Regions from separate parts of the Agromyces excoecariae genome, predicted to be linked through region 1. Evidence: riboswitches for the same ligand, from Rfam matches in the RefSeq annotation. Region 1 holds a riboswitch; the other holds the start of a gene.
What was found. Region 1 has a riboswitch for ZMP and ZTP ahead of glyA (serine hydroxymethyltransferase). Riboswitches for the same ligand answer to the same signal wherever they lie in the genome.
Positions count from the first base shown of each region.

Region 1 (14,654 bases):
CCTCGCGGTCGTCGCCATCGACGAGGAGGGCGGCGACGTCACGCGCCTGTTCTCCGACCGCGGCGCGCCGTACCCCGGCAACGCCGTGCTCGGCCGCATCGACGACCTCGCGCTCACGCGCGCCGTCGGGCGCGCGGTGGGCGAGGCCCTGGTCGCGGTCGGCTGCACCATGACGTTCGCGCCCGACGCCGACATCAACTCGAACGCCGCGAACCCGGTCATCGGCGTGCGCAGCTTCGGTGCCGAGCCCGGCCTCGTGGCCCGGCACACTGCGGCGTGGGTCGAGGGCGTGCAGTCCGCGGGAATCGACGCGAGCGCGAAGCACTTCCCCGGCCACGGCGACACCGCGACGGACTCGCACCTCGCCCTGCCGGTCGTCGACCTGCCCCTCGAGGCGCTGGACGAGCGCGAGCTCGCGCCGTTCCGCGCCGCGATCGCGGCCGGGACCCGGTCGATCATGACCTCCCACATCCTGCTCCCGCAGCTCGACCCGGAGCACCCCGCCACCCTGTCTTCCCGCATCCTGCACGGCCTGCTCCGCGGGGAGCTGGGGTTCGAGGGCGTCATCGTCTCCGATGCGCTCGACATGGCCGGGGCGAGCGCCGGGCGCGGCATCCCCGAGGCTGCCGTGCTCGCGCTCGCCGCCGGCTGCGACCTGCTCTGCATCGGCACCGACAACACGGGCGAGCAGATGGAGGAGATCGCCCTGGCGATCGCCGACGCCGTCGCGTCGGGCCGGCTCGCCGCCGAGCGCGTCGCGGACGCCGCGGCCCGGGTGCGGGCCCTCGCCGCCGTGCACCGCCAGGCCCCCGAGCCCGACGCACCCGCCGTCCCGGCGGGGATGCTGCCGCTCGACCTGCCCGCCGGCCTCGCCGACCGCGTCGCCGCGTCGTTCCACGTCGCGCCCGGTGCGCTCGACCGGCTGTGCGCGACCGGTTCGGTCGGCACGATCGTGCGGGTCGAGACGGTCGCGAACATCGCCGTCGGCGGCGTGCCGTGGGGGCCGTTCGCGCTCGCCGCGGTGCCCGACGCCGATCATCCGGCTCCGGCCTGGCTGACGGATGCCGCGGAGGTCGTGCTCGACGCCGCGAACCCGCTGCCGGAGCCGGCCGCGCTCGCGGGTCCGGTCGTCGTCATCGGAAAGGACCTGCACCGGCACGCGTTCGCGGTCGACGCGATCGATCGTCTGCGCGCGTCGCGCGCCGACGTGGTGACGGTCGACATGGGCTGGCCGAGCGAGGACCTCGCGACCGCCGACCTCGCGACCTTCGGCGCCTCGCGCGGCGTCGCCGCGACGTTCGCGGAGCTCGTGCAGGACGCGCTGACCGCCGCGGCGGAGGTGTCGTGAGGCTCGGGATCGACATCGGCGGCACCAAGACCGCGGCCGTCGCGATCGGCGAGGACGGCGAGCTCAGCGACCAGGTCCGCATGCCGACGGGCTTCGGCGCCGAGGAGGTCGTCGCGACGGCGCTGCGCACCGTGGAGCGGATGTCCGAGCTCGCCGGCGTCGACGCGCGCGCGTTCCACTCGATCGGCATCGGCATCCCCGGTTCGGTCGACTCCGGGACCGGACGCGTGACGCATGCGGTCAACCTCGGCCTCGAGGGCCTCGACCTCGGCCCGCGCCTCGCAGATCGGCTCGGCATCGACGTGCGGGTCGAGAACGACGTGAAGGCGGCCGCGCTCGGCGCGCACCACCTGCTCGGCGTGGCCGACGGCATCCGTGCGCATTCGATGGCCTACCTGAACCTCGGCACCGGACTCGCCGCCGGCATCGTGCTCGACGGGCACCTGCTGCGCGGCGGTCGCGGCGTCGCGGGCGAGATCGGCCACATCCCGGTGGACCCGGCGGGCGACCGCTGCGCCTGCGGACAGCGCGGGTGCCTCGAGACGCTCGCGTCGGGATCGGCGCTCGCGACGCTGTGGCCGAGCGCCCATCGGTATCCGGCGATCGACCTGTTCGACCGGGCGGATGCCGGTGAGCACGACGCCGTCGCGGTGCGCGAGCGCTTCCTCGTCGGCGTGGCCTCGGCGGTGCGCCTCCTCGCGCTCACGACCGACGTCGACGACATCGTCATCGGCGGCGGGCTCGCCGCGCTCGGCGACCGACTGCTCGCGGGCACGCGCCGCGTGCTCGGCGGCTGGGCCGAGGATTCCGCATTCCTCGCCTCGCTCGACCTGCCCCGCAGGGTCCAGGTGATCCCGCGCGGCTTCCCGGCGGCGGCCGTCGGTGCCGCCCTGATCGGAGAGGAACTGGAGGCGCCGGCATGGCAGAGGTCGTGATCGTCCGCGACGAGGAGGCGGCCGGCGAGCTCGCGGCATCCGCCGTCGTCGACCTCCTGCGTGCGCGCGCCGACGCCGTGCTCGGCCTCGCGACGGGGTCCACCCCGCTCAGCACCTACCGTGCGCTCGCGCGTCGCATCGCGGCCGAGGGCATCGCGACGGCCGGCGTGCGTGGCTTCGCGCTCGACGAGTACGTCGGACTGCCGCCGGGGCATCCCGAGGGGTACCGCCAGGTCATCGCGCGGGAGGTGGTCGATCCGCTCGGCCTGACGCCCGAGCTCATCCGCGTGCCGAACGGCGATCCGGCGAGCATCCGGACCGCCGCCGAGGACTACGAAGCGGCGATCGACGCCGCGGGCGGGGTCGACCTGCAGATCCTCGGCATCGGGCGCACCGGGCACATCGGATTCAACGAGCCGGGGTCGTCCCTCGCATCGCGCACGCGCGTGAAGACGCTGACCGAGCAGACGCGCATCGACAACGCGCGCTTCTTCGATTCGATCGACGACGTGCCGATGCACTGCATCACCCAGGGCATCGGCACGATCCTCCGTGCCCGGCACCTCGTGCTCCTCGCCTTCGGCGAGGCGAAGGCCGACGCCGTCGCGGCAGCGGTCGAGGGGCCCGTGTCCGCGAGCCAGCCGGGCTCGGCGATCCAGTTGCACCCGCATGCGACGGTCATCGTGGACGAGGCGGCCGCGTCGCGGCTCGCATACGCCGCCTACTACCGTCACGCCTGGGCGAACAAGCCCGACTGGCAGGGCATCTGAGCCGACCGGAGTCGCCGCGCCGGCGACCGGCGCGGTGGATCAGTGCATGGCGGATCAGTGCACGGCGGATCAGTGCACGGCGGCTCAGTGCACGAGCGCCTCGCCGAGCGCGGCGAGGTAGGCCTCCTCGTCGAAGTCGTCGAGCAGGGCCCGCTGGAGGATGAACCCGGGAGCGGCCGACAGGATCACCGGCGTGACGCGCTCGGCCCAAGCGCCCGGATCGCCCTCGACGCGGTCGGGGTTCGCCCGCGCCCACTCGGCGAGCTGGGCGCCGATCGCGCCGCGCAGGCGCAGGAACACGACCTGCACGAGGTCGCGGATCTCGCGGTCGACGATCGCCTCGGACCACAGCTGGGGGAGGACCTCGCTGAACGGCTCGCTGCGGATGCCGCCGACGAGCGTCGCGATGATCTCGCCGGGGGCGAGCGGACCGCCGTCGCGTCGGCGTTCGGCGAGCTCGACGCGGCGAGACTCGAGCAGCCGTGCCGCCGCGGCGGCGAAGAGCTCCTGCTTGCCGTCGGGGAAGTTGCCGTAGATCGCGCCCGCCGAGAGGCCGGACGCCTCGACGAGGTCGGCGATCGACGTCTTCGCGTAGCCGCGCTCGGCGAAGCAGCGGAGGGCGACGGCGAGGATCTCCTCGCGTCGCGCGGCCCGGTACTCATCGCTCACCTTCGGCATCGGCTTCCTCCCGTCGCTTGACGATCCTACGTCTCGGGTCCATTATAAAGAACGAGCATTCGTTTTTTATGAAGGAGCCGCTCATGTCCTCCCACTCCACGCATCGGACGCCGATCGGCCGGGCCGTCGGCATCGGCGCCGTCCTGTCCCTCGTCGTCGGCGTCATCCTGCTCGCCTTCGCCTGGCCGTCGGTCACGGCCGAACCGAAGGACCTTCCCGTCGGCATCGTCGGGCCCGACGCGTCCGTCACACAGGTCGAGGAGCGCGTCGCCGACGAGGCCGAGGGCGCCGTGGCGCTCGAGCGGTACGACGACCGAGACGCGGCCGTCGCCGCGATCGAGCAGCGCGAGGTCTACGGCGCGATCGTCCTCGGCGACCAGCCGACCGACGCGCCCGAGGTGCTCACCGCGACCGCCGCGAGCCCCGTGGTCGCGCAACTCCTGAACGGTCTCGCGACCCAGCTGCAGGCCGGCATCGACGCCCAGGTGCAGGCGGCGCTGCCCGCGCAGCTCCAGCAGGTCGTCCAGGCCGCCGTTCAAGCGGCGATGCAGGCGGCCGCGACCGGCCAGCCGGTCGACGGATCGGCCGCAACGTCGCTTCCGGAGCTCCCGCAGGTCACGGTGACGGTCACTGACATCGTGCCGCTCGCCGACTCCGACCCGCGCGGCACCGGTCTCGCCGCAGCGATGTTCCCGCTCGTGATCGGCGGCATGCTCGGCGGCATCGCGATCTCGCTCACCGTGATCGGCGCGATGCGGCGCGTCGTCGCGGTCGTCGCGTACTCGGTCGCCGGCGGGCTCGTGCTCACCGGCATCCTGCAGGGCTGGTTCGGCGCCCTCCAGGGCGAATACTGGCTGAACGCCTCGGCCATCGCGCTCGCCATGGCGGCGATCGCGGCCCCGATCACCGGGCTCGTGGCACTCATCGGCCGTGCGGGCATCGCCGTCGGCGCAGTGCTCTTCGTGCTCGTCGGCAACCCGCTCTCGGCCGCCGCCGTCCCGGTCGAGTTTCTGCTCGCACCGTGGGGCGCGATCGGTCAGTGGATGCCGCCGGGGGCCGCCGGCACGCTGCTGCGCGACCTCAGCTACTTCCCCGACGCGCCGACGGCCTTCCCGTGGCTCGTGCTCGCGACGTGGGCCGCGGTGGGCATCCTCCTCTCGCTCATCGGCCACTTCCGCACCGCCGGCGGCGCCGAGCCCGACGACGAGGCGGCGCACGCCGACGAGGAGCTCGCCGAGGACCGGGCACGCACTGCGGCGACGGACGACGCCTCGAGCGAGACCGAGACCGGCGTGCCCGCCGGCCGCGACGCGACACCCGTGGGCTGAGGCTCGAGGCGCCTCAGGTCGGCCTGACGCCGTGGCATCCCCCTTCGTGGATGCCGCGGCGTCGGCGCTCGGCGGGCGCGGTTAGGCTTGAACCTCGTGAACGATGCCACCCCCGAGCCGACCCCGAAGGTCGGCGCCAACGACCTGCTGCGCTTCCTGCTCGAGATCTTCGCGATCGTGACGCTCGGCATCTTCGGGTTCGCCGCGTTCCCGCTGCCCTGGCCCGGCGTGCTCCTCGGCATCGGACTGCCGCTTCTCGCGATCCTGCTCTGGGGGCTCTTCCGCTCGCCGAAGGCGGTCTTCCAGGTCGACCCGTTCGTCAAGGCGCTCGTCGAGATCGCCGTGTTCTCGACGGCCGCGATCGCGTGGTGGATCATGGGCCAGCCCGTCGTGGCCGTCGTGTTCGCCGTCGTCGCCGCGGTCAGCGGCGTCATCAACGGCCGCCGCGAGCTCCGCGACTGACGCCTCGGCGGCCGGGCGGCGCGAGGCGGCGGCGCGTCTCGAGGACCCCGCCCGGCCCGCGCTCAGCGGAAGATGACCGTGCGCTGCCCGTCGAGCAGCACCCGGCGCTCGGCGAACCACTTCACCGCCTGCGAGAGCGTGCGGCTCTCCTCGTCCTGGCCGATCGCCACGAGCTCCGCGACCGAGCGCGAGTGCTCCACGCGCACGACGTTCTGCTCGATGATCGGGCCCTCGTCGAGGTCGCTCGTCACGAAGTGCGCCGTGGCGCCGATGAGCTTCACGCCGCGGGCGTGCGCCTGACGGTACGGGTTCGCGCCCTTGAAGCCCGGCAGGAACGAGTGGTGGATGTTGATGCATCGCCCGGCGAGCGCGTCGCAGAGCTCGGGGGAGAGGATCTGCATGTAGCGCGCGAGCACGACGAGCTCGATGTCGTGCTCGTCGACCGCCTCGAGTATGCGGCGCTCGAACTCCGCCTTGGCCTCGGGCGAGGTCACGGGCGCGGACTCGAACGGCACGCCGTAGAAGTCGACGAGATCCCGGAGCGTGCCGTGGTTGGAGAGGACGAGCGGGATCTCGACCGGCAGCTGCCCGCCGCGCTGCCGGAAGAGCAGGTCGTTGACGCAGTGGCCCGCGGTCGAGGCGAGCACGAGCGTGCGGAGCGGGCGACCGACCTCGTCGAGGTGCAGGTCCATGTTCCAGCGTTCGATCACGGGTGCGAGCGCGGCCTCGAACTCGGTGCGGTCGGCGGGCGACTCGACCTGCACGCGCATGAAGAAGCGCCCGGTGTCGTGGCTCGCGAACTGCTGGCTCTCGGTGATGTTGCCGCGCGCCGCGACGATCGCACCGCTCACCGCATGCACGATCCCGGGCCCGTCGGTGCAGCTCAGCGTGACGACCCAATGGGACAGGTGCGGGCTGTGCGGCTCGGCCTCCGTGCTCATCGGGACAGCGTACCGCCCGGCGAATACGCAGGTGCGCCCCGCTACACTGGGTGGCGGTCGTGCGGACACCGTCGGCCCCGGGCGCGCACGTGAGCGCGTAGTCGACCCGCAGCAGGCTATGCCGCTCTCGCGGGGAACGCCGTCGGATGACTTCCTCATGCCGATCACCTCTTCGTCGCGCGCCGTCGCGACCGCCATGCCCTGGCGCGCGCTCGTCGCACTCGCCGCGGCCGTCTTCCTGTCCATCACCATCGAGATGCTGCCCACCGGGTTGCTCCCCGAGATGAGCGCCGAGCTGGGCGTCGGTGCGCCCCTCGTGGGCCTGCTCGTCTCGGTCTTCGCCTTCACGGTCGTCGTGACCTCGACTCCGCTCACCGCACTGCTGAAGCGGGTACCCCGGCGCACGCTCATCACGATCGTGCTCGTCGTGCTCGGCCTCTCGACCGCGGCCTCCGCGCTCGTACCCGACTACGGCCAGCTGGTCGCCGTCCGCGTCGTCGGCGGCGTCGCGCACGGCCTGTTCTGGGCGCTCGTCGGCGCCTACCCCGCTCGACTCGTCGCGGAGCAGCATCTCGGGCGAGCCGTCTCCGTCGTGCTCGGCGGCGGCACCCTCGCGCTCATCGCGGGCGTGCCGCTCGCGACCGCGCTCGGCCAGGCGGTGGGTTGGCGCTGGGCGTTCGGCGTGGTCGCCGTGCTCACGCTCGCGGGCGCCGTCGTCGTGCGCGCGGTGCTGCCGGGGGATGCCCCGACCCGGCGATCGGCGACGGGCGAGGCAGGTTCCGCCGACGCGGCGGCGAGCCGGACCGTCACGGGCGCGATCGAGGCCGTGAGCTCAACCAACGGTCGGCGCGGCATGCGGGGCGTCGTCGCCGTCGGCGTCGTCACCGCGATCGTCATGATCGGCCAGTACGCCGCCCTCACCTACGTCGCCCCGCTGCTCACCGACGTCGTCGGCGCCTCGTCGGCGGCCGTCGCGCCGCTGCTGTTCGCGTCGGGTCTCGCCGGCGCGGTCGGCCTCCTCGTCGCCGGCAGTCCGATCGCGCGCGACAGCGTCCGCGCGCTCGTCGGGGCCATGCTGCTGCTGGCCGTGGCACTGCTCGTGATCGCCGCCGAGCCCGGGCTGTGGCCCGCGATCGTCGCCTACACCGTGTGGGGCTTCGCCTTCGGCGCGATCCCTCCGCTGCTGCAGACCCGGCTGCTGCAGGCCGCGCCGGCCGATCGGCGGGACGCCGCGAGCGCGCTCTACACGACCGCGTTCAACGTCGGCATCGGCGGTGGCGCGCTCGTCGGCGCGGTGCTGTTCGATGCGGTGGGCATCGGCGCGGTGCCGGTGGCCTACGCGGTGCTGCTCGTCGTCGCCATGCTCGTCGTGGTGCGCTCCACGCGTGCGGAGCGCGCTCGCGCGCGCGTCGTCGAGGCGTAGCTCCACCCGAACGGTCACCGCGCCTCGACCGGCGTCGGGCGGGGCGGGGCTCAGGCGTACTGCGCGCTCGCGGTCCACTTGTGGTTGGCCGGCGCGAGGAGCTCCAGGACCGCGCCTCCGGCGTCGTCGAGCACGACGGTCGCGAACGGCAGTCCGTCCGCGAGCAGCTCGACCTCGGCCCCCGGCTCGCCCGTGAGCGCCAGCGTCAGGCTCGAGCCGTGCGCGGCGACGACGAGGTCGAGTCCTGCGCGGGCCTGCGGTTCGGGCTCGGGCTCGGGCTCGACGACCGGCTGGGGTTCGACGACGGCGGAGGGTGCCGGTGCGGCCGCGGGCGCGGCCGGGGGCGCGGCCTCGACGGGCGGCTCGGCGGGCTCGATCGCCGCCGGTTCGTCGGCCGGAGGCGCCGGCGGGGGCTCCGGCACCGCGACGGCGGGCCCGGGATCGGCCGGCGCCTCGGCGGCGACCGCCGTCGATCCGCGGTCGGTGGAGGCGTCCGTCGGCGCGGCCTGCGGCAGCACGAGCAGGGTGACCGCCGTGGCGGCGACGAGCATCGCGCCGCCGACCCCGGCGCCGACGGAGACCGCCGCACCCGTCCCAGAGGCCCCGGCGGCTCCGGCCGCGCCGGTGCCGGACCCCGCCGTCGCGGTGCCGGTGGTGCCGACCGCACCCGCCGCGGTGCCGGCGGCGCCCGCCGCCGAGGTCGCGACCGGTGCGGCCGTACCGAGCCATGCCGAGTACGCCGTGGCCGCGGCCGACCCGGCGGCGAGGGGAAGCAGCACGAACGCGAGCCGCATGCCGACCTCGCGGGCCTCGGCGGCCACGACCGGGCAGGTCGCGCAGCCGTCGAGATGCGCCTCGACCTTCACCGTGTCGCGTCGACGCAGTCGCCCGCGCATGTACGCACCGAGCCGGTCGACCGTCCAGCCGCACTCGGGTTCGAGGTGGGCGTCGGCGAGGTGCGCGCGGATCCACTGCTGCCGGAGGCCCTCGCGCGCGCGATACGCGAGCGCGGCGGTCGCGTTCGCGCTCATCCCGAGCAGGGGCGCGATCTGCTGCGGCGACATCCGCTCGACCTCGGAGTACCAGAGCACCTCCTGCCAGCGCTCCGGCAGCGCGCGGAACGCCTTCGCGGTCGTGGATCGATCGAGCGCCTCGATCGCGGCGACATCGCCGGTCGTCGGATCCTCCACCGACTCGAGGTCGTCGAGGGCCGCCTCGCGGTTGGCTCGGCCCCAACTCGCGGCGGTGTTCCGGATCGTGGCGAACAGGTACGGACGGAAGGCCCCGTGCGGGCCCTTGCCCGACCGGATCGCGTCGAAGGTCCGGGTGAACGCCTCGGCAACGAGGTCGTCGGCGTCGAGCGACGTGTGCGACCGCGCGAGGGTGCGAGCGGATGCCTCGTGGCGCCGCCAGAGCTCGGCATACGCGTCGCGATCTCCCCGGCGGGTCGCCGCGATCAGGTCGGCGTCGGCGGGCGCGGAGCGGGGTGGGGTCACCTACCTCGTCCTCCTCGTTCGGGCGCGCTCGCGCGGGGCGCACGCGATGCCCTCGGGTGCCGGCGATCCGCGCCGGACGGGTTGCTCTGCGCTTCCGCTCATTCAAGCGGATGGGCGCCGGATCGACGAAACGCGGGATCCGAGGCTCGGCTTCTGCGCGCGGATCGTGCGAAGTCGCGTCATGATCCGGCGGAGCCGACGTCTCTCAAGGTGAGTGGCCGCGCACCGGGGAAGGGCCGGGTGGCCGCTCGGGTCCGAGTGGACCGTGCGGGGGCGCGCGGAACGGCGAGGCGGGACGGAGCGAGGGGCGAAGGGGAACAGGCCCCCCGCTCCGCCCGGGCGAAGCCGCCGGGGCCGGGCGGCCGCAGGTCGCGTCGTGCGTCAGGCGAGGCGGGCGCCCGCGCCCCAGACCGCTGCGACCGCGAGGTCGTCTGTGAGCAGCACCGCGTCGGCGGCGAAGCCGACGTCGAGCCGGCCGAGGTCGCCCGCCCGCCCGATCGCGGAGGCCGGCGTGACGGTGAGCGCCCCGACCGCCTCGTGCAGCGGAATGCCCGAATCGACCACGGCCCGGCGGAGTGCCTCGTCCGGGGTGAGGGTCGATCCGGCGATCGCGCCGGTGTCGACGAGCCGGGCCACGCCGTCGCGCACGTCGACCGAGAGCGATCCGAGCACGTACCCGCCGTCGGCCGCCCCGGTCGCGGCCATCGCGTCGGTCACGAGGGCGACCCGCCCCGGCGCCCCCGCGAAGGCCAGGCGCACGACGTCGGGGTGCACGTGCACCCCGTCGCCGATCACCTCGAGCGTCACGTGGTCGGCGTGCATGGCCGCGACCACGGGGCCGGGCGCGCGATGGTGGATGCCGCGCATGCCGTTGAACGCGTGCGTCAGGATCGATGCGCCGGCGTCGAAGGCGCGGAGCGCGGTCTCGAAGTCGGCGCCCGTGTGGCCGACGGCGACGGCGACGTCCGCCTCGACGAGGCGCGCGATCGCCGCCGCCGCGCCCGCGTGCTCGGGCGCGATCGTGATCTGCCGGAGCGTGCCGTCGGCCGCCTCGAGCAGCCGGTCGAGTGCGTCGTCATCGGCCGTGCGGAGCATCGACGGGTCGTGCGCGCCGCGGAACTCGTGGTCGAGGAAGGGGCCCTCGAGGTGGGCGCCGAGCACGAGGGGATCGGATGCCGCGACTGCGGCGATCGCGCGGAGCCGATCGGCGAGCACGTCGACGGGGGCCGTCACGAGCGAGCAGACGCTCCGGGTCGTGCCGTGCGCGCGGTGCACGGCGAGCCCGGCACGGATGGCGTCGACGCCGTCGTCGAAGGCCGCGCCGCCCGCGCCGTGGCAGTGGATGTCGACGAATCCGGGCGTGAGCCAGCGGCCCGCGGCATCCGTCACCTCGGCCTCGCCGGCCCGCACCGCCGGCGCATCGCGCCAGGTCTCGCCGATGCCGCGGCCCGCGATCCGGTCGCCCTCGAAGCGCACCCACGCGTCCGGGACGGTGTCGCCGCCCGACACGATGCGGGCGGAGTGGACGACGGTCGTCGGCGCGGTGGTCACCGGGCCACGATATCGCCGCGGACGGCCCGGCCGACCGGTCGCGCGACCGGCCGCGTCATCCGCGGCGTGGGCTCGCGGCTTCCGTTGCTATGCTTGGCGGCGTCGCGACTGGCGTTGAGATGGGTGACCATCGGGGAGCGACTGGCACGGACCGACCGCACGCCTGGGCCGGTACGCGAGGCCTCGGGGCGCGAGTCGCGCACGAGGCGATTTCCGCAGGTCCGCATGTCATCCCGAAGGAGCCATCCATTGGCTGAGTCACTCACCACCGACGCCCCCGCCGCTGCAGTCGCGGGCGCCGAGTCCGTCTTCAACCAGCCCCTCGCGCAGGTCGACCCCGAGATCGCGGAGGTGCTCGAACTCGAGCTGAACCGCCAGCGCACCACGCTCGAGATGATCGCGAGCGAGAACTTCGTGCCCGTCTCGGTGCTGCAGTCGCAGGGCTCGGTGCTCACCAACAAGTACGCCGAGGGCTACCCGGGCCGCCGCTACTACGGCGGCTGCGAGTTCGTCGACGTCGCCGAGAACCTCGCGATCGCGCGCGCGAAGAGCCTCTTCGGCGCCGAGTACGCCAACGTGCAGCCCCACTCGGGCGCGACCGCGAACGCCGCCGTCCTGTCCGCCATCGCGACGCCCGGCGACACGATCCTCGGCCTCGAGCTCGCGCACGGCGGCCACCTCACCCACGGCATGAAGCTGAACTTCTCGGGCAAGCTCTACAACGCCGTCGCGTACGGCGTCGACCCCGAGAGCTTCCAGGTCGACATGGACGTGGTGCGCGACAAGGCGCTCGAGCACAAGCCCCAGGTCATCATCGCCGGCTGGTCGGCCTACCCGCGCCAGCTCGACTTCGCCGCGTTCCGCGAGATCGCCGACGAGGTCGGCGCGAAGCTCTGGGTCGACATGGCGCACTTCGCCGGGCTCGTGGCCGCGGGCCTGCACCCGAACCCCGTGCCGCACGCGGATGTCGTCTCCTCGACCGTGCACAAGACGATCGGCGGCCCGCGCTCTGGCTTCATCCTGTCGCGCGACATGGAACTGGCGAAGAAGCTCAACTCCAACGTCTTCCCCGGCCAGCAGGGCGGCCCGCTCATGCACGTGATCGCCGCGAAGGCGACCGCGTTCAAGATCGCGGCGTCCGAGGAGTTCCGCGACCGGCAGGAGCGCACGCTGAGCGGTGCGCGCATCCTGGCCTCGCGCCTCGTGGCGGACGACTCGCGCGCCGCGGGCGTCGACGTGCTCACCGGCGGCACCGACGTGCACCTCGTGCTCGCCGACCTCCGCACCTCCGAGCTCGACGGCCAGCAGGCCGAGGACCGCCTGCACGAGGTCGGCATCACCGTGAACCGCAACGCGGTGCCGTTCGACCCGCGCCCGCCGATGGTCACCTCGGGCCTGCGCATCGGCACGCCGGCGCTCGCGACCCGCGGCTTCGGTGACGCCGAGTTCACGGAGGTCGCCGACGTCATCGCGCTCGCCCTGCAGGCGAACCCGGATGTCGCGGCGCTCCGTTCGCGCGTCGAGGCGCTGACCGCGGCGTTCCCGCTCTACCCGGGTCTGCAGCAGTAGCCCTCGGCCGACGCCCCGGGGCGGGCGGCCGCTCGCCCCGGGGCCCGGCCCGATCCACCGCATCCCGCCGGCGACCGTCGATCGGTTCGCCTGCACAGCGGAGGAACTCCGGTGCAACACGCCGCACACCGGCATCCGCCCACCGGCGTGTCGCACCGAAGTTCCTCCCGTACCAGCTCGGAAAGGCTCCCGAAATGACCGCCATCACCCTCGACGGCGTCGCGACCGCGTCGGCCGTGAAGTCGGAGCTCGCCTCGCGCATCACCGACCTGCGCTCGAACGGCATCGTGCCGGGCCTCGGCACCCTGCTCGTCGGCGACGACCCCGCCTCGCGGTCGTACGTCGCCGGCAAGCACCGCGACTGCGCCGAGGTCGGCATCGAGTCGATCCGCGTCGACCTGCCGGCGTCGGCGACCTCCGCCGACGTGCGCGCCGCGATCCGCGACCTCAACTCGGCGCGCGAGGTCACCGGGTACATCGTGCAGCTGCCCCTGCCGACGGGCCACGACGAGAACGCCATGCTCGAGCTCATCGACCCCGACAAGGACGCCGACGGGCTGCACCCCACGAACCTCGGCCGCCTCGTGCTCGGCATCGAGGGCGACCTGCACTCGCCGCTGCCGTGCACGCCGGCGGGCATCGTCGAGCTGCTCCAGCGCTACCAGGTCCCGATCCGCGGTCGGCACGTGACCGTCATCGGCCGCGGGCTCACCGTCGGTCGCCCGCTCGGCCTGCTCTTCACGCGCAAGGGCCTCGATGCCACGGTCACCCTCACGCACTCCCGCACCCAGGACCTCGCCGGTGAGGTCGCCCGCGCCGACATCGTGGTCGCGGCCGTCGGCGTGCCGCACATGGTCAAGCCCGAGTGGGTGCAGCCGGGCGCCGCGGTGCTCGACGTCGGCATCACGCGCGTCGCCGACGAGGAGACGGGCAAGGGCAGGCTGACCGGCGACGTCGACCCGGCGGTCGCCGAGGTCGCCGGCCACCTCTCGCCGAACCCCGGGGGCGTCGGCCCGATGACCCGGGCGATGCTGCTCGCGAACGTCGTGAAGGCCGCGGAGATCAAGCTGCACGGCCGCTGAGGCGGGCAGCGCCTGCCGCAGCATCTGTCAGCCTGAACGTCGTCGGTCGTTCACCGCGCGTGCACCCCGCGTACGCGTCGCCCGCTTAGCTTCGCGGCATGAGCCGCAGCGACTCCATCGAGGCCACCGCCGCCGGCGCGGCCGATTCGGGATCCGCCCGGGACGGCGAGGGCGCGTCGGGGGACCGCGCCGCCCGCACCGGGCAGGGCCCTGCCGCGACCGGCGGCGGTTCGCCGGCCGCCGCCGTGCGCGCCGTCGCGATCATCCCGGCCAGGGGCGGGTCGCAGGGCCTGCCCGGCAAGAACGTGGCACGCGTCGGGGGAGTGCCGCTCGTGGCCAGGGCCGTGCACGCCGCCCTCGCCGCGGAGCGCATCGGGCGCGTCGTCGTGACCACCGACGACGAGGAGATCGCGGATGCCGCGCGCGGCGCCGGCGCCGAGGTCGTCGCCCGCCCGGCCGAACTCGCGAACGCCACGGCGTCGAGCGAGTCGGCGCTGCTGCACGCGATCGATGCGCTCGTGCGCGAGCCGGGCTCGGCCGACGAGCCCCCGGAGCACGAGGTCACCGTGTTCATCCAGGCCACCTCCCCGTTCATCGACCCCGCCGACCTCGACGCGGCCGTCGCGCGGGTCGCGTCGGGCGAACGCGACGTGGTCTTCGCCGCCACCCCGACCCACGGATTCCTGTGGCGAGAGCGGGCCGACGATGCCGACGGTGCGAGCGCGGTCGGTGTGAACCACGACCCGACGAACCGGCCGCGACGGCAGGACCGGGAGCAGGAGTTCCTCGAGACCGGTGCGTTCTACGTGTTCCGAACCGACGGCTTCCTCCTCGCCGGGCACCGCTTCTTCGGACGGATCGGCATCCAGCGCGTCCACCCCGACACCGCGATCGAGATCGACGACGCCGCCGACCTCGCCCGCGCCCGCGTGCTCGCACCGCGCATCGACCGTCGGCTCGCGGGCGGCATCGCCGCCTCGCTCGCCCGCCGCGAGGGTGCGGCGTGGGTCGCCGACCCGCGCCATCCGTTCATCGACGTCGACGCCGTCGTGACCGACTTCGACGGCGTGC
Region 1 is NZ_JBPSLA010000018.1:2,288-16,941, forward strand. Features, by position in the region: gene ACSJD1_RS16785 (glycoside hydrolase family 3 protein) at 1-1,348, shown strand, start outside; gene ACSJD1_RS16790 (ROK family protein) at 1,345-2,283, shown strand; gene nagB (glucosamine-6-phosphate deaminase) at 2,268-3,053, shown strand; gene ACSJD1_RS16800 (TetR/AcrR family transcriptional regulator) at 3,138-3,731, opposite strand; gene ACSJD1_RS16805 (ABC transporter permease) at 3,815-5,059, shown strand; gene ACSJD1_RS16810 (YrdB family protein) at 5,156-5,521, shown strand; gene purU (formyltetrahydrofolate deformylase) at 5,584-6,462, opposite strand; gene ACSJD1_RS16820 (MFS transporter) at 6,620-7,885, shown strand; gene ACSJD1_RS16825 (sigma-70 family RNA polymerase sigma factor) at 7,936-9,381, opposite strand; gene nagA (N-acetylglucosamine-6-phosphate deacetylase) at 9,763-10,932, opposite strand; ZMP/ZTP riboswitch at 11,027-11,108, shown strand; gene glyA (serine hydroxymethyltransferase) at 11,182-12,501, shown strand; gene ACSJD1_RS16840 (bifunctional methylenetetrahydrofolate dehydrogenase/methenyltetrahydrofolate cyclohydrolase) at 12,696-13,583, shown strand; gene ACSJD1_RS16845 (cytidylyltransferase domain-containing protein) at 13,682-14,654, shown strand, end outside.

Region 2 (14,654 bases), on a different contig from region 1:
CGCGGCGTCGAGCCGCAGCACCAGGTCCTCCGTCGGCACGCCGCCGATCTTGAGGAAGGGGTGGGTGCCGACCGCGACGGGGGCGGGCTCGCCGCCGACGTTCTCGAGGAAGTGCGTGACCTTGAGCCCGTCGGAGACGAGCTCGTACCGCACCGCCGTGCGGACGAGGAACGGGTAGCCGAGCTGCGGGAAGATCGTCGCCGCGAGCGTCACCGAGTCGCGATCCTGCTCGACGGGGACGTACTCGGCGTACCGCAGCAGGCCGTGGATCGCGTTCTGCCTCGCGGGCTCGGTGATCGCGAGCTGGTACGACGTCTCACCGTGGTGCCAGATGCCGTCGCGGATGCGGTTCGGCCACGGCACGAGCACGATGCCGGAACCGGACGGCGGCGTCTGGTCCTCGCCGTAGGGCGGCACGAGGTCGATCCCGTTGATGGTCAGCGTGCGCAGGCCCGCGGCGACGGCGGTGATCGTCGCACGGACGTCGCCGGTGGAGGTGGTCGTCTCGAGCTCGAACTGATCGCCCGTGGGGAGATTCATGCACACCACCCTATGGCCGGTCGGCGGCGTGGGCGACGAGCACGTCGAGTCCGGCGTCGCCGAGTTCGCCGAGGAGGATGCCCGGTGCCGCGGCATCCGTCACCAGCGCGTCGAAGGCGTCCACCGGCGCGATGCGGCCGAGGTGGACCTCGCCGAGCTTCGAGGCGTCGGCGACGACCACGGCGCGCGCCGCGCGCCGGAGCATGAGGGCCTTGACCGAGGCCTCGGGCAGGTTGGCGTTCGTGACGCCCAGATTCGGGTCGACGCCGTTGCACCCGATGACCGCGAGGTCGACGTGGACCTCGTCGAGGACGGAACCGGCGAGCGGGTGCACGAGCGAGTGCTGGCGGGGGCGGAGGGTGCCGCCCGTCACGACGACCGTGAACCTCGGGATCTCGGGTTCGAGCTCGAGCGCGATCGAGAGGCCGTTGGTGAAGATCGTGACGTCGTCGAGGTCGGCGCGCGCGCGGAGTGCGCGGGCCACCTGGAGCGTCGTGGTGCCGACGTCGAGGATGAGGCTCTGCCCGCTCCGCACGAGCGCGGCCGTGCGCTCGCCGATCACCTGCTTGGGCACGACGGACGTCGCGAGCGCCTCCTCGAAGCTCGGCTCGCGTTCGGGCCGCGGCTCGGCGGCACCGGCCCCGGACGGCACGGCACCGCCGTGCACGCGTCGCACCAGACCGGCCCGCTCGAGCGCGTCGAGGTCGGCGCGGGCCGTCACCGGGGTCACGCCGAACGACTCGCTGAGCTCGACGACGCGGACGAACCCGCGCTCGCTCACGAGGTCGGCGGTGAGCCTGCGGCGGTGCGCGGCATCTGGCTGCATGACGACCAGTGTGCGCCGAGGCATCCGTACTTTGCAATACGAAACCCACTTGTTTCTCAAACGAAAGTCGCGTACCGTGGCGCCGTGCACCAGACCGAACCCGGCCTCCTCGACCCGCGCATCGCCGTGCGCCGCTCGAGCCTCGCCGACGGCCGCGAGCTCATCTACTTCGACGACGCCGACACGACGCTCCCGCCTGAGCGCGCAATCGACGCCCGTGCGCTCGACCCGAGGCCCGCGGTCGCCGAGATGCGGCAGGACCCGCTCACGGGCGAATGGATCTCGATCGCGGCCGCACGGCAGAACCGCGTGTTCCTGCCCCCGGCCGACGCCGATCCGCTGGCGCCGCAGACCGCGACCAATCCGTCGGAGATCCCCAGCACGTACGACGTCGCCGTGTTCGAGAACCGCTCGCCGTCGTTCGGACCCGACCTCGCCGACTGGCCCGTGTCCACAGGCGGGGCGGATGCCGCGGCATCCGCCCTCGCCGACGTGCGCGCCGTTGGCATCGGGCGCCGCCTGCCCTCGCACGGCCGTTGCGAGGTCGTCTGCTTCAGCCCCGAGCACGAGGGCTCGTTCGGGACCCAGTCCGTCTCGCGCGCCCGGACCGTCATCGAGGCCTGGGCGCACCGGACCGCCGCGCTCTCGGCACTCCCCGGCGTGCAGCAGGTGTTCCCGTTCGAGAACCGCGGGCGCGAGATCGGCGTCACGCTCCCCCACCCGCACGGCCAGATCTACGCCTACCCGTACGTGACGCCGCGCACCGAGCGCCTGCTCGGCGCGATCGACGCCTACGGGCCGTCGCTGCAGGCCGACGTGCTCGAGCGGGAGCGCTCCGGTGAGCGCGTGCTCCTCGCCGGCGAGCACTGGACCGCGTACGTGCCCTTCGCCGCGCGCTGGCCGATCGAGGTCCACCTCGTCCCCAACCGTCACGTGCCCGACCTCGCCGAGACCACGGCCGAGGAGCGCGACGAGCTCGCACGCGTGTACCTGCGCCTCCTCCGCGGAGTCGATCGGCTCTACGACACGCCCACGCCGTACATCGCCGCGTGGCACCAGGCGCCCGTGCACGAGCACCGCGACGACGTGCGCCTCACGATGCAGCTGACGAGCCCGCGTCGAGCCGCCGACCGGCTCAAGTACCTCGCCGGCTCCGAGGCCGCCATGGGCGCCTGGATCGGCGACGTGCCGCCCGAGACGCAGGCCGCCGCACTTCGCACCGCCATCGAAGGAGTTGACCTGTGACCGACGCCGTGGCCTCCGCCCAGCATCGCTTCGCCGAGCAGTACGGCCGCCGCCCAGCGGGCGTGTGGTCGGCTCCCGGCCGCGTGAACCTCATCGGCGAGCACACCGACTACAACGACGGCTTCGTGTTCCCGTTCGCGATCGACCGTCGAACGACCGTGGCGCTCGGCGACCGCGACGACCGCGTCGTCCGGGTCTCGTCGACCTTCTCGCCCGAGACCGTCGAGGTGCACCTCGACCAGCTCACGCCCGACGCCGTGAGCGGCTGGGCCGCGTACCCGCTCGGCGTCGTGTGGGCGCTCGGCGAATCCGGGGCCGACCTGGCGCACGTCCGCGGCGTCGACCTCCACATCGACTCCGACGTGCCGGTCGGGGCGGGCCTCTCGTCGTCGGCCGCGATCGAATGCGCCGTCGCGCTCGCCCTCGACGAGCACTGGGGCCTCGGCCTCGACCGCCCGACGCTCGCGAAGGTCGGCCGCCTCGCCGAGAACCGCGTGGTCGGCGCCCCGACCGGCATCATGGACCAGTCCGCGTCGCTCCTCGGCGAAGCCGATTCCGGCGTGTTCCTCGACTGCCGAAGCCTCGACGCCGACGTGATCCCGCTCGGCTTCGCCGAGGCCGGGCTGTCCCTCCTCGTCATCGACACTCGCGTGAGCCACGCCCACGCGACCGGCGGCTACGCCGCTCGGCGCGCCTCGTGCGAGGCGGGCGCTGCGGCCCTCGGGGCCGAGTCGCTGCGCGAGGTGGGCGTCGACGACCTCGACCGTGCGCGCGACCTGCTCGACGACGAGACCTTCCGTCGGGTGCGGCACGTCGTGACCGAGGACCAACGCGTCCTCGACACCGTCCGCACCCTTCGCGAGCACGGGCCGGGCGCGATCGGCCCGCTGCTCGACGCGTCGCACGCGTCGATGCGCGACGACTTCGAGATCTCGGTTCCCGAGCTCGACCTCGCGGTCGAGACCGCCCAGGCGAACGGGGCCATCGGCGCGCGCATGACCGGCGGCGGGTTCGGCGGCGCGGCGATCGCGCTCGTGATCGACGACCTCGTGCCCGTCATCGCCCGCAAGGTCGTCGAGGCGTTCGCCGAGCACGGCTACCGCGAGCCCGGCGTGTTCACCGTGCACGCTGCACAGGGCGCGCGGCGCGACGCCTGAGCCGCCTCCGTCGTGGCCGACCGCGCCGCGTCCGGGCCGGGACTGCGGCGCGCGACCTCAGTTCGGCTCGACCGCCGTCGGCGTGCCGCCGGTGATGCGCACGAGCTCGTCGAAGGTCGTCGGGAACACCGTCTTCGCATGCCCCGCGGCGGCCCAGACCTCGTCGTAGGCGGCGAGGTCGACGTCGACGAAGGTGCGCACCGGCTCAGGGTGGCCCACCGGTGCGACCCCGCCGATGACCTGGCCGGTCGCGGCCTTCACGACCTCCTTCGACGCGCGCCCGATCGTGCCGCCGAGCTCGGCGCCGAGCCACTCGGTGTCCACGCGGTGCGCGCCCGAGGTGAGCACGAGGATCGGCTCGTCGTCGAGTGTGAAGACCAGCGAGTTCGCGATCTGGCCCACCTCGATGCCGAGCGCCTCGGCGGCGAGCTTCGCGGTGGTCACGGCGTCGTCGAACCACACGATGCGCGGCTCGATCCCGTCTGCGGCGAGCGCGGCGGCGACGCGGTCGACGGCGGCGTGCGAGGGGGCGGTCGGCTCGGCGGTCATGCCCTCGATCCTACGAGCGGATGCCGCGGCATCCGTCGTCGGGAGCAGGTGCCTCGGATGCCGCCCGCCCGAGCGACGACCGGCGGGTGCCCCGTGCGCTCGCCGCGCTGCCGTAGGGTTCGAGCGTGACCAGCTCCGGCCCGCCCCCCGATCGGCTCGCGCGACGTCTCGGGCTCCGTGGCGCGGTCGCCATCGGGCTCGCGGCGATGATCGGCGCGGGCGTCTTCGCGGTGTGGGGGCCGGCGGCGCAGGCCGCGGGCGGCCTGCTGCTCGCCGGGCTCGCCATCGCGGCGTCCGTCGCGTTCGCGAACGCCGGCTCGACGGCGCAGCTCGCGGTCCGCCACCCGGAGTCGGGCGGCGCGTACCGGTACGGCCGGGAGCGGCTCGGCGCCTGGCCGGGCTTCCTCGCCGGGTGGGGGTTCGTCATCGGCAAGACCGCGAGCTGCGCCGCGATGGCGCTCACCGCCGCGGCGTACCTCGTGCCGCCCGCGTGGCAGAAGCCCGTCGCGATCGTCGCGGTCGTGGTGCTCGTCGGCGTCAACGTGCTCGGCGTCACGCGCACCGCGCGGGTCGCCTCGGTGATCGTCTCGGCCGTGCTCGCGGTACTCGTCGTGGTCGTCGCCGCGGGCTTCGCTGCGGTCGCGGGCGTCGGCTGGGGCGTCGGCGCGACCGCATCGGTGGCCGCCCTGCCGTCGACGGATGCCGCGCCCGGCGCGCTCGGCGTCTACGGGGTGCTGCAGGCCGCAGCCCTGGTCTTCTTCGCGTTCGCCGGGTACGCGCGCATCGCGACGCTCGGCGAGGAGGTGCGCGAACCCCGACGGACGATCCCCCGCGCGATCGGCATCGCCTTCGCGGTCGTCGTCGTCGTGTACGCGCTCGTCGGCACGGCCGCGGTCGGGGCGCTCGGGCCCGACGCGCTCGCGGCATCCGCGGCCCCGCTCGTCGACGTCGTGGCGGTCGCCGGATGGATCTGGGCCGAGCCCGTGGTGCGCGCCGCGGCCGGGGTGGCCGCGCTCGGTTCGCTGCTCGCGCTCGTCGCGGGAGTCGGGCGCACGAGCCTCGCGATGGCGCGCGACGGCGAGCTCCCCCGCCCGCTCGCATCGGTGCATCCGCGGTTCGGCGTGCCGCACGTCGCCGAGATCGCGACGGGCGTCGCCGTGATCGTGCTGCTGCTCGTGGCCGATCTCCGCGGAGCGATCGGGTTCTCGTCGTTCGGCGTGCTGGTCTACTACCTCGTCGCCAACGCGTCCGCGATCACCCAGCCGGCCGGCGAGCGGCTCGTGCCGCGGTGGCTCTCGTGGTTCGGCGCGATCGGATGCGTCGCGCTCGTCGTCACGCTCCCGGCGGCGTCGATCGCGGCGGGCGTCGCCGTCTTCGCCGTCGGCGGCGCGGTGCGCGGCATCCGTCTCGCCGTCGGGCGGCGCTCCGGCCCTCCTGAGGACTAGCCCGGTATCGAGAGGATGCCGACTGCACCGCTCCTGCCCCGCGACGGTGCGGACGGCATCCGCTCGATCGCGGCCCGGGAATAGGCTGGCGGCATGAGCGCCGATCCCTCAGCCCGCATCCTGACCATCGCCGACGTCCCGGCCCCCGAGCTCGAGCCGAGCGCCTTCGTGGCCCTCGGCGCCGTCATCGTCGGGCAGGTGCGACTCGCCGCGCGATCGAGCGTCTGGTACAACGCGGTGCTGCGTGCGGAGGCCGAGCCGATCAGCCTCGGCGAGCGCTCCAACCTGCAGGACGGCGTGGTCTGCCACGTCGACTCCGGCTACCCCGTCGTGATCGGCGAGGGGGTCTCGGTCGGCCACCGTGCGGTGCTGCACGGCTGCACGGTCGAGGACGACTGCCTCATCGGCATGGGTGCGACGATCCTCAACGGCGCCGTGATCGGCCGCGGGTCACTCGTCGCGGCCGGCGCCGTGGTGCTCGAGGGCACCGTCGTGCCGCCCGGCTCGCTCGTCGCGGGCGTGCCCGGCAAGGTCCGCCGCGAGCTCACCGCCGACGAGCAGGCGGGCATCCGGCGCAACGCCGAGGCCTACCTGGCGCACGTCGCGCTGCACACCGCTCCCGTCGACTGAGCGGGCGGCGGCCTCCGCGGCGCCCGATTCGCTGATCGCCGCGCCGGCACCCGAGGCGGGCCGGCCCGCGCCAGACCACAGCCGCGCGATCCGGCGCCGCGCGCGCCGCACCCGGCGGACGACGCCCCGCGCCGGGACGCCGACGCCCCAGGCGAGCGCGCCCGACAGGCTGCGGTCGTGCCCGCCCAGCATGCGTCGCCGTTCGAACGCCGACCGCAGCGCCCCGCCCGAGAGGTTGCGCGTGCGCACGAGCGGCGCGAGCGGCACGATCTCGCGCGCTTCGACGAGCGCGGCCAGTCGTGACGCCCAGTCGTCGGCGTCGCGCCCGTGGAAGTAGTTGTCCGCGAGCCACGCCCCGTCGGCGCGGCGGAAGCGCCCGGCCGCGAGGTCCGTCGTCGAGCCGAACAGCCCGGCGCCTTCGAACACGGTGTTGATCATCGCGGGCGAGACGCCGAAGTCGTCGATGAGCAGCGTCGGGATGCCGAGCGCGACCGACTCGAGCGCGGCCGTGGAGCTGACCGTCACGAGCGAGCCGGCTCGCTCGAGGTGGGCGGCCATGGGACCGTCCTCGACGACGAGGTTCGGCGGGACGGCGTCCGCGTCGCCGACGCGCGACCCGGTGTCGGGGAGCTCGCGCAGGAGGTCGGCGTAGTCGTGCGCCTCGGCGTGGGTCTGCGCCTCGCCCGCTCGAGCGCGGACCTTCACGACGACGCGCCGATCGGGCTGCCGCCGGGCGAGTTCGGCGAGCGCGACGAGCACGTGCACGCGGTCCGCCCGCTCGGACGGCACCTTGGCCTGCGCGGCGAAGATCACGTCCGTGCCGCCCGGTCCGACGGCATCCGCCCCGGCCGCCGAGAGGAAGGGCAGCGTCGCGAGCCCGAACATGCGGTCGACGCCGAGTTCGGCGGCGTTCTCGCGGAACTCGCGCACCTCGCGCCGGCTGTGCAGCACGATCAGGTCGGTCTGCTCGCGGTAGACGACGGCCTTCGGCACGGCCGGGATGGTGAGGCCGGGGAAGCCGCTCACGAGCGCCGGGCGGTTCCGGCGCCGGAGGATCCGCGGGGCGACGACGCGCACGAACGGCCCGCGCAGCGCGAGCAGCACCGCGTGCGGGTCGAAGTCGTCGAGTTCGTCGTCGAGGCCTGGCGAACCGTCGCGCCCGTCGAGCGGCACGATGCGCACGTCGGCCGGTGCGAAGCGCGTCCCGTCGAGGGCGTGCTCGAGCTGGCGTGGGCTCGGCTGCACGGGCGAGGCGACGACGACGAGTCGCGACGTCCACTCCCCGGGCAGCGTCGAGGCGAGCGCCGCGCCCCACTTCACGTAGGAGTCGGCGTCGCCGACGACGAGCAGGCGCCGCCCCGCGGCATCCGTCGCCGGGGCGCTCGCGACGCCGGCGGGGCGGCCCTCCGTCACGCGAGCACCCGGCGGAGCTTGGCCTTCGGGGCCTCCTCGCCCGGGTAGACGCGCTTCACGCCGTCGCCGAGCGCCTCGCCGATGATGCGGATGTCGCGCACGAGGTGCTCCAGCCCCTGCGGCTCGAGCGAGGCCGAATGATCGGAGCCCCACATGGTGCGGTCGAGCGTGATGTGGCGCTCGACGGCGACCGCGCCGAGCGCGACCGCGGCGATCGAGATCTGCAGGCCGCGCTCGTGGCCCGAGTAGCCGACCGGGACGCCGGGGTAACGACGCTTCAGCGACGGGATCATCAGGAGGTTCGCCTCCTCAGACGGCATCGGGTAGCTCGACGTGGCGTGCATCATCACGAGGCGCTCGGTGCCGAGCACCGCGACCGCGCGATCGATCTCGTCGAGCGTCGACATGCCGGTCGAGAGGATCACGGGCTTGCCCGTGTCGCGGACCGCCTCGAGGAGCTCGAGGTCGGTGACCGAGGCCGACGCGATCTTGTGGGCGACGACGCCGTAGGACTCGAGGTCGGCGACGGCCGGCGCGTCCCACGGCGACGCGAACCAGTCGAGGCCGTGCAGGGCGGCGTGGCGGGCGACCTCGGCGTACTCGTCGCGCCCGAACTCGACGCGGTGACGGTACTCGAGGTAGGTCATGGTGCCCCACGGCGTCTCGCGCGGCATCGGCTTCATGTGCTCGGGCGTCGAGAGGTCGGGCGTGCGCTTCTGGAACTTCACGGCCTGCGCACCGGCGTGCGCGGCGACCTCGATGAGCCGCTTGGCGATCTCGACGTCGCCGTTGTGGTTGAGGCCGATCTCGGCGATGACGTAGACGGGGTCGTACTCGCCGATGGCGGCGTGGCCGATGCGCACGGACATGGTGGCTCGCTTTCGTGGGTGGTCAGGACGCGGAGGACGCCGTGGCGATGGCCTCGCGCTGTTCGCGACTGGGGTGCGCGGGCTCGAGCTCGTGCGACTCGCGCACGAGGTCGGAGGCGCCGGAGCCGAGCTTGGCCTCGCGCGCGGCGAGCACGAGCTCGGCGAGTTCGCGCACCGCGCCGTGGCCGCCGTGCTGCTCGAGCACGTGACGGGAGCGCTCGAGCGCGTCCGGTGCCGCGTCCGGGACGGCGAGCGGCCAGCCCGCGAGGTCGAGCGCGGGGATGTCGCCCCGGTCGTTGCCGAGGTAGGCGATGCGGTCGAGGCGGATGCCGCGGGCCGCCGCCCACTCGCGGAGCGCGGTGCCCTTGTCGGTCAGCCCCTGGATGACGTCGACCCCGAGCTTCTCCGCGCGCCGGGTGACGACCGGGTTCGCCTCGGCGGACAGGATCAGCACGGGGATGCCGGCGTCGCGCAGGCGGGCCACACCGTGCCCGTCGGCCCGACTGACGCGCACCGACTCGCGCCCGAGCTCGTCGACCGCGGCGGTGTCGTCGGTGTGCACGCCGTCGAAGTCGGTCACGACGGCGTCGACGTCGATGAACGGATGGCGCGGGTCGGCGACCCACGCCGCACCCTCGCGGCGGGCGAGCGAGGCGGCGATGCCGCCCGCGAGCCGACGGTCGATGCGCGGTGCGAGCACGCGGGCGCGGGCGAGGTCGGCGGCGTCGTCGATCTCGATCGCGGTGTCGGGGTGGACGCGCTGGATGCCGATCCGTCCGAAGAAGCGGTGCCCGGCGAGGAGGAAGCCGTCGGTTCGGAACACGTAGAACGCACCGGTCTCGAGGAACTCCTGCTCCCGGTCCTGCCGTCGCGGCCGGTTCGTCGGGTCGTGGTTCACACCGACCGCGCTCGCACCGTCGGCATCGTCGGCCCGCTCTCGCCACAGGAATCCGTGGGTCGGGGTGGCGGCGAAGACCACGTCGCGTTCGCCCGACGCGACCCGCGCGACGGCCGCGTCGAGGTCGGCGGGGTCGATGAACGGGGAGGTGGCCTGGATGAACACGGTGACCTCGTGCTCCGGGGGCTCGTCGGCCGAGCCCGGCTCGCGCACGAGCGCATCGATCGCGTGCAGCAGCGCCGACTCGCTCGACGCCGTGGCGTTCGCGAGTTCGGCCGGGCGGGCGACGACCTCGGCGCCGGCGCCGCGCGCGGCATCCGCGATCTCCTCGTCGTCGGTGGTCACGACGACGCGCCCGATGCGCTCCGCGGCGAGGGCGGCGTGCACGGCCCTGGCCACGAGCGGCACTCCCCCGACGCGTGCCACGTTCTTGCCGGGCAGGCCCTGCGACCCGCCCCTGGCCGGGATGATCGCGACGGCGCGCACGGCGGCGGCCGGCGAACCGCCGCCGGTCGCGGCAGGGCCCTGCCCGGTGCGGGCGGCGCGGTCCCCCGACGCGCCCTCGCCGTCCCGGGCGGATCCCGAATCGGCCGCGCCGGCGGCGGTGGCCTCGATGGAGTCGCTGCGGCTCATGCCGCGAAGCTAAGCGGGCGACGCGTACGCGGGGTGCACGCGCGGTGAACGACCGACGACGTTCAGGCTGACAGATGCTGCGGCAGGCGCTGCCCGCCTCAGCGGCCGTGCAGCTTGATCTCCGCGGCCTTCACGACGTTCGCGAGCAGCATCGCCCGGGTCATCGGGCCGACGCCCCCGGGGTTCGGCGAGAGGTGGCCGGCGACCTCGGCGACCGCCGGGTCGACGTCGCCGGTCAGCCTGCCCTTGCCCGTCTCCTCGTCGGCGACGCGCGTGATGCCGACGTCGAGCACCGCGGCGCCCGGCTGCACCCACTCGGGCTTGACCATGTGCGGCACGCCGACGGCCGCGACCACGATGTCGGCGCGGGCGACCTCACCGGCGAGGTCCTGGGTGCGGGAGTGCGTGAGGGTGACCGTGGCATCGAGGCCCTTGCGCGTGAAGAGCAGGCCGAGCGGGCGACCGACGGTGAGCCCGCGGCCGATGACGGTCACGTGCCGACCGCGGATCGGGACCTGGTAGCGCTGGAGCAGCTCGACGATGCCCGCCGGCGTGCACGGCAGCGGCGAGTGCAGGTCGCCCTCGATGCCGAGCACGAGGCGGCCGAGGTTCGTGGGGTGCAGCCCGTCGGCGTCCTTGTCGGGGTCGATGAGCTCGAGCATGGCGTTCTCGTCGTGGCCCGTCGGCAGGGGCAGCTGCACGATGTACCCGGTGACCTCGCGCGCCGAGTTGAGGTCGCGGATCGCGGCGCGCACGTCGGCGGAGGTCGCCGACGCCGGCAGGTCGACGCGGATCGACTCGATGCCGACCTCGGCGCAGTCGCGGTGCTTGCCGGCGACGTACGACCGCGAGGCGGGGTCGTCGCCGACGAGCAGGGTGCCGAGGCCCGGCACGATGCCGTTCGAGCGCAGGTCGGTGATGCGCGAGGCGAGCTCCGACTTCACGGCCGACGCGGTCGCGACGCCGTCGAGGGTGATGGCGGTCATTTCGGGAGCCTTTCCGAGCTGGTACGGGAGGAACTTCGGTGCGACACGCCGGTGGGCGGATGCCGGTGTGCGGCGTGTTGCACCGGAGTTCCTCCGCTGTGCAGGCGAACCGATCGACGGTCGCCGGCGGGATGCGGTGGATCGGGCCGGGCCCCGGGGCGAGCGGCCGCCCGCCCCGGGGCGTCGGCCGAGGGCTACTGCTGCAGACCCGGGTAGAGCGGGAACGCCGCGGTCAGCGCCTCGACGCGCGAACGGAGCGCCGCGACATCCGGGTTCGCCTGCAGGGCGAGCGCGATGACGTCGGCGACCTCCGTGAACTCGGCGTCACCGAAGCCGCGGGTCGCGAGCGCCGGCGTGCCGATGCGCAGGCCCGAGGTGACCATCGGCGGGCGCGGGTCGAACGGCACCGCGTTGCGGTTCACGGTGATGCCGACCTCGTGCAGGCGGTCCTCGGCCTGCTGGCCGTCGAGCTCGGAGGTGCGGAGGTCGGCGAGCACGAGGTGCACGTCGGTGCCGCCGGTGAGCACGTCGACGCCCGCGGCGCGCGAGTCGTCCGCCACGAGGCGCGAGGCCAGGATGCGCGCACCGCTCAGCGTGCGCTCCTGCCGGTCGCGGAACTCCTCGGACGCCGCGATCTTGAACGCGGTCGCCTTCGCGGCGATCACGTGCATGAGCGGGCCGCCCTGCTGGCCGGGGAAGACGTTGGAGTTGAGCTTCTTCGCCAGTTCCATGTCGCGCGACAGGATGAAGCCAGAGCGCGGGCCGCCGATCGTCTTGTGCACGGTCGAGGAGACGACATCCGCGTGCGGCACGGGGTTCGGGTGCAGGCCCGCGGCCACGAGCCCGGCGAAGTGCGCCATGTCGACCCAGAGCTTCGCGCCGACCTCGTCGGCGATCTCGCGGAACGCGGCGAAGTCGAGCTGGCGCGGGTAGGCCGACCAGCCGGCGATGATGACCTGGGGCTTGTGCTCGAGCGCCTTGTCGCGCACCACGTCCATGTCGACCTGGAAGCTCTCGGGGTCGACGCCGTACGCGACGGCGTTGTAGAGCTTGCCCGAGAAGTTCAGCTTCATGCCGTGGGTGAGGTGGCCGCCGTGCGCGAGCTCGAGGCCGAGGATCGTGTCGCCGGGCGTCGCGATGGCGGACAGGACGGCGGCGTTCGCGGTCGCGCCCGAGTGGGGCTGCACGTTGGCGTACTCGGCGCCGAAGAGGCTCTTCGCGCGCGCGATCGCGAGGTTCTCGGCGACGTCGACGAACTCGCAGCCGCCGTAGTAGCGGCGGCCCGGGTAGCCCTCGGCGTACTTGTTGGTGAGCACCGAGCCCTGCGACTGCAGCACCGAGACGGGCACGAAGTTCTCGCTCGCGATCATCTCGAGCGTGGTGCGCTGGCGGTTCAGCTCGAGTTCGAGCACCTCCGCGATCTCGGGGTCGACCTGCGCGAGGGGCTGGTTGAAGACGGACTCGGCGCCCGCGACTGCAGCGGCGGGGGCGTCGGTGGTGAGTGACTCAGCCAATGGATGGCTCCTTCGGGATGACATGCGGACCTGCGGAAATCGCCTCGTGCGCGACTCGCGCCCCGAGGCCTCGCGTACCGGCCCAGGCGTGCGGTCGGTCCGTGCCAGTCGCTCCCCGATGGTCACCCATCTCAACGCCAGTCGCGACGCCGCCAAGCATAGCAACGGAAGCCGCGAGCCCACGCCGCGGATGACGCGGCCGGTCGCGCGACCGGTCGGCCGGGCCGTCCGCGGCGATATCGTGGCCCGGTGACCACCGCGCCGACGACCGTCGTCCACTCCGCCCGCATCGTGTCGGGCGGCGACACCGTCCCGGACGCGTGGGTGCGCTTCGAGGGCGACCGGATCGCGGGCCGCGGCATCGGCGAGACCTGGCGCGATGCGCCGGCGGTGCGGGCCGGCGAGGCCGAGGTGACGGATGCCGCGGGCCGCTGGCTCACGCCCGGATTCGTCGACATCCACTGCCACGGCGCGGGCGGCGCGGCCTTCGACGACGGCGTCGACGCCATCCGTGCCGGGCTCGCCGTGCACCGCGCGCACGGCACGACCCGGAGCGTCTGCTCGCTCGTGACGGCCCCCGTCGACGTGCTCGCCGATCGGCTCCGCGCGATCGCCGCAGTCGCGGCATCCGATCCCCTCGTGCTCGGCGCCCACCTCGAGGGCCCCTTCCTCGACCACGAGTTCCGCGGCGCGCACGACCCGTCGATGCTCCGCACGGCCGATGACGACGCACTCGACCGGCTGCTCGAGGCGGCCGACGGCACGCTCCGGCAGATCACGATCGCGCCCGAGCACGCGGGCGCGGCGGCGGCGATCGCGCGCCTCGTCGAGGCGGACGTCGCCGTCGCCGTCGGCCACACGGGCGCCGACTTCGAGACCGCGCTCCGCGCCTTCGACGCCGGCGCATCGATCCTGACGCACGCGTTCAACGGCATGCGCGGCATCCACCATCGCGCGCCCGGCCCCGTGGTCGCGGCCATGCACGCCGACCACGTGACGCTCGAGGTGATCGGCGACGGGGTGCACGTGCACCCCGACGTCGTGCGCCTGGCCTTCGCGGGGGCGCCGGGGCGGGTCGCCCTCGTGACCGACGCGATGGCCGCGACCGGGGCGGCCGACGGCGGGTACGTGCTCGGATCGCTCTCGGTCGACGTGCGCGACGGCGTGGCCCGGCTCGTCGACACCGGCGCGATCGCCGGATCGACCCTCACCCCGGACGAGGCACTCCGCCGGGCCGTGGTCGATTCGGGCATTCCGCTGCACGAGGCGGTCGGGGCGCTCACCGTCACGCCGGCCTCCGCGATCGGGCGGGCGGGCGACCTCGGCCGGCTCGACGTCGGCTTCGCCGCCGACGCGGTGCTGCTCACAGACGACCTCGCGGTCGCAGCGGTCTGGGGCGCGGGCGCCCGCCTCGCCTGACGCACGACGCGACCTGCGGCCGCCCGGCCCCGGCGGCTTCGCCCGGGCGGAGCGGGGGGCCTGTTCCCCTTCGCCCCTCGCTCCGTCCCGCCTCGCCGTTCCGCGCGCCCCCGCACGGTCCACTCGGACCCGAGCGGCCACCCGGCCCTTCCCCGGTGCGCGGCCACTCACCTTGAGAGACGTCGGCTCCGCCGGATCATGACGCGACTTCGCACGATCCGCGCGCAGAAGCCGAGCCTCGGATCCCGCGTTTCGTCGATCCGGCGCCCATCCGCTTGAATGAGCGGAAGCGCAGAGCAACCCGTCCGGCGCGGATCGCCGGCACCCGAGGGCATCGCGTGCGCCCCGCGCGAGCGCGCCCGAACGAGGAGGACGAGGTAGGTGACCCCACCCCGCTCCGCGCCCGCCGACGCCGACCTGATCGCGGCGACCCGCCGGGGAGATCGCGACGCGTATGCCGAGCTCTGGCGGCGCCACGAGGCATCCGCTCGCACCCTCGCGCGGTCGCACACGTCGCTCGACGCCGACGA
Region 2 is NZ_JBPSLA010000019.1:22,078-36,731, forward strand. Features, by position in the region: gene ACSJD1_RS17550 (aldose 1-epimerase family protein) at 1-540, opposite strand, end outside; gene ACSJD1_RS17555 (DeoR/GlpR family DNA-binding transcription regulator) at 551-1,366, opposite strand; gene galT (galactose-1-phosphate uridylyltransferase) at 1,451-2,611, shown strand; gene galK (galactokinase) at 2,608-3,768, shown strand; gene ACSJD1_RS17570 (YbaK/EbsC family protein) at 3,826-4,317, opposite strand; gene ACSJD1_RS17575 (APC family permease) at 4,443-5,762, shown strand; gene ACSJD1_RS17580 (gamma carbonic anhydrase family protein) at 5,856-6,392, shown strand; partial or broken gene ACSJD1_RS17585 (DUF6716 putative glycosyltransferase) at 6,690-7,805, opposite strand; gene ACSJD1_RS17590 (N-acetylneuraminate synthase family protein) at 7,802-8,674, opposite strand; gene ACSJD1_RS17595 (cytidylyltransferase domain-containing protein) at 8,697-10,205, opposite strand; gene ACSJD1_RS17600 (bifunctional methylenetetrahydrofolate dehydrogenase/methenyltetrahydrofolate cyclohydrolase) at 10,304-11,191, opposite strand; gene glyA (serine hydroxymethyltransferase) at 11,386-12,705, opposite strand; ZMP/ZTP riboswitch at 12,779-12,860, opposite strand; gene nagA (N-acetylglucosamine-6-phosphate deacetylase) at 12,955-14,124, shown strand; gene ACSJD1_RS17615 (sigma-70 family RNA polymerase sigma factor) at 14,506-14,654, shown strand, end outside.
Region 2: linked by a shared signal. The riboswitch ahead of glyA (serine hydroxymethyltransferase) and the one ahead of glyA (serine hydroxymethyltransferase) in region 1 are both predicted to bind ZMP and ZTP.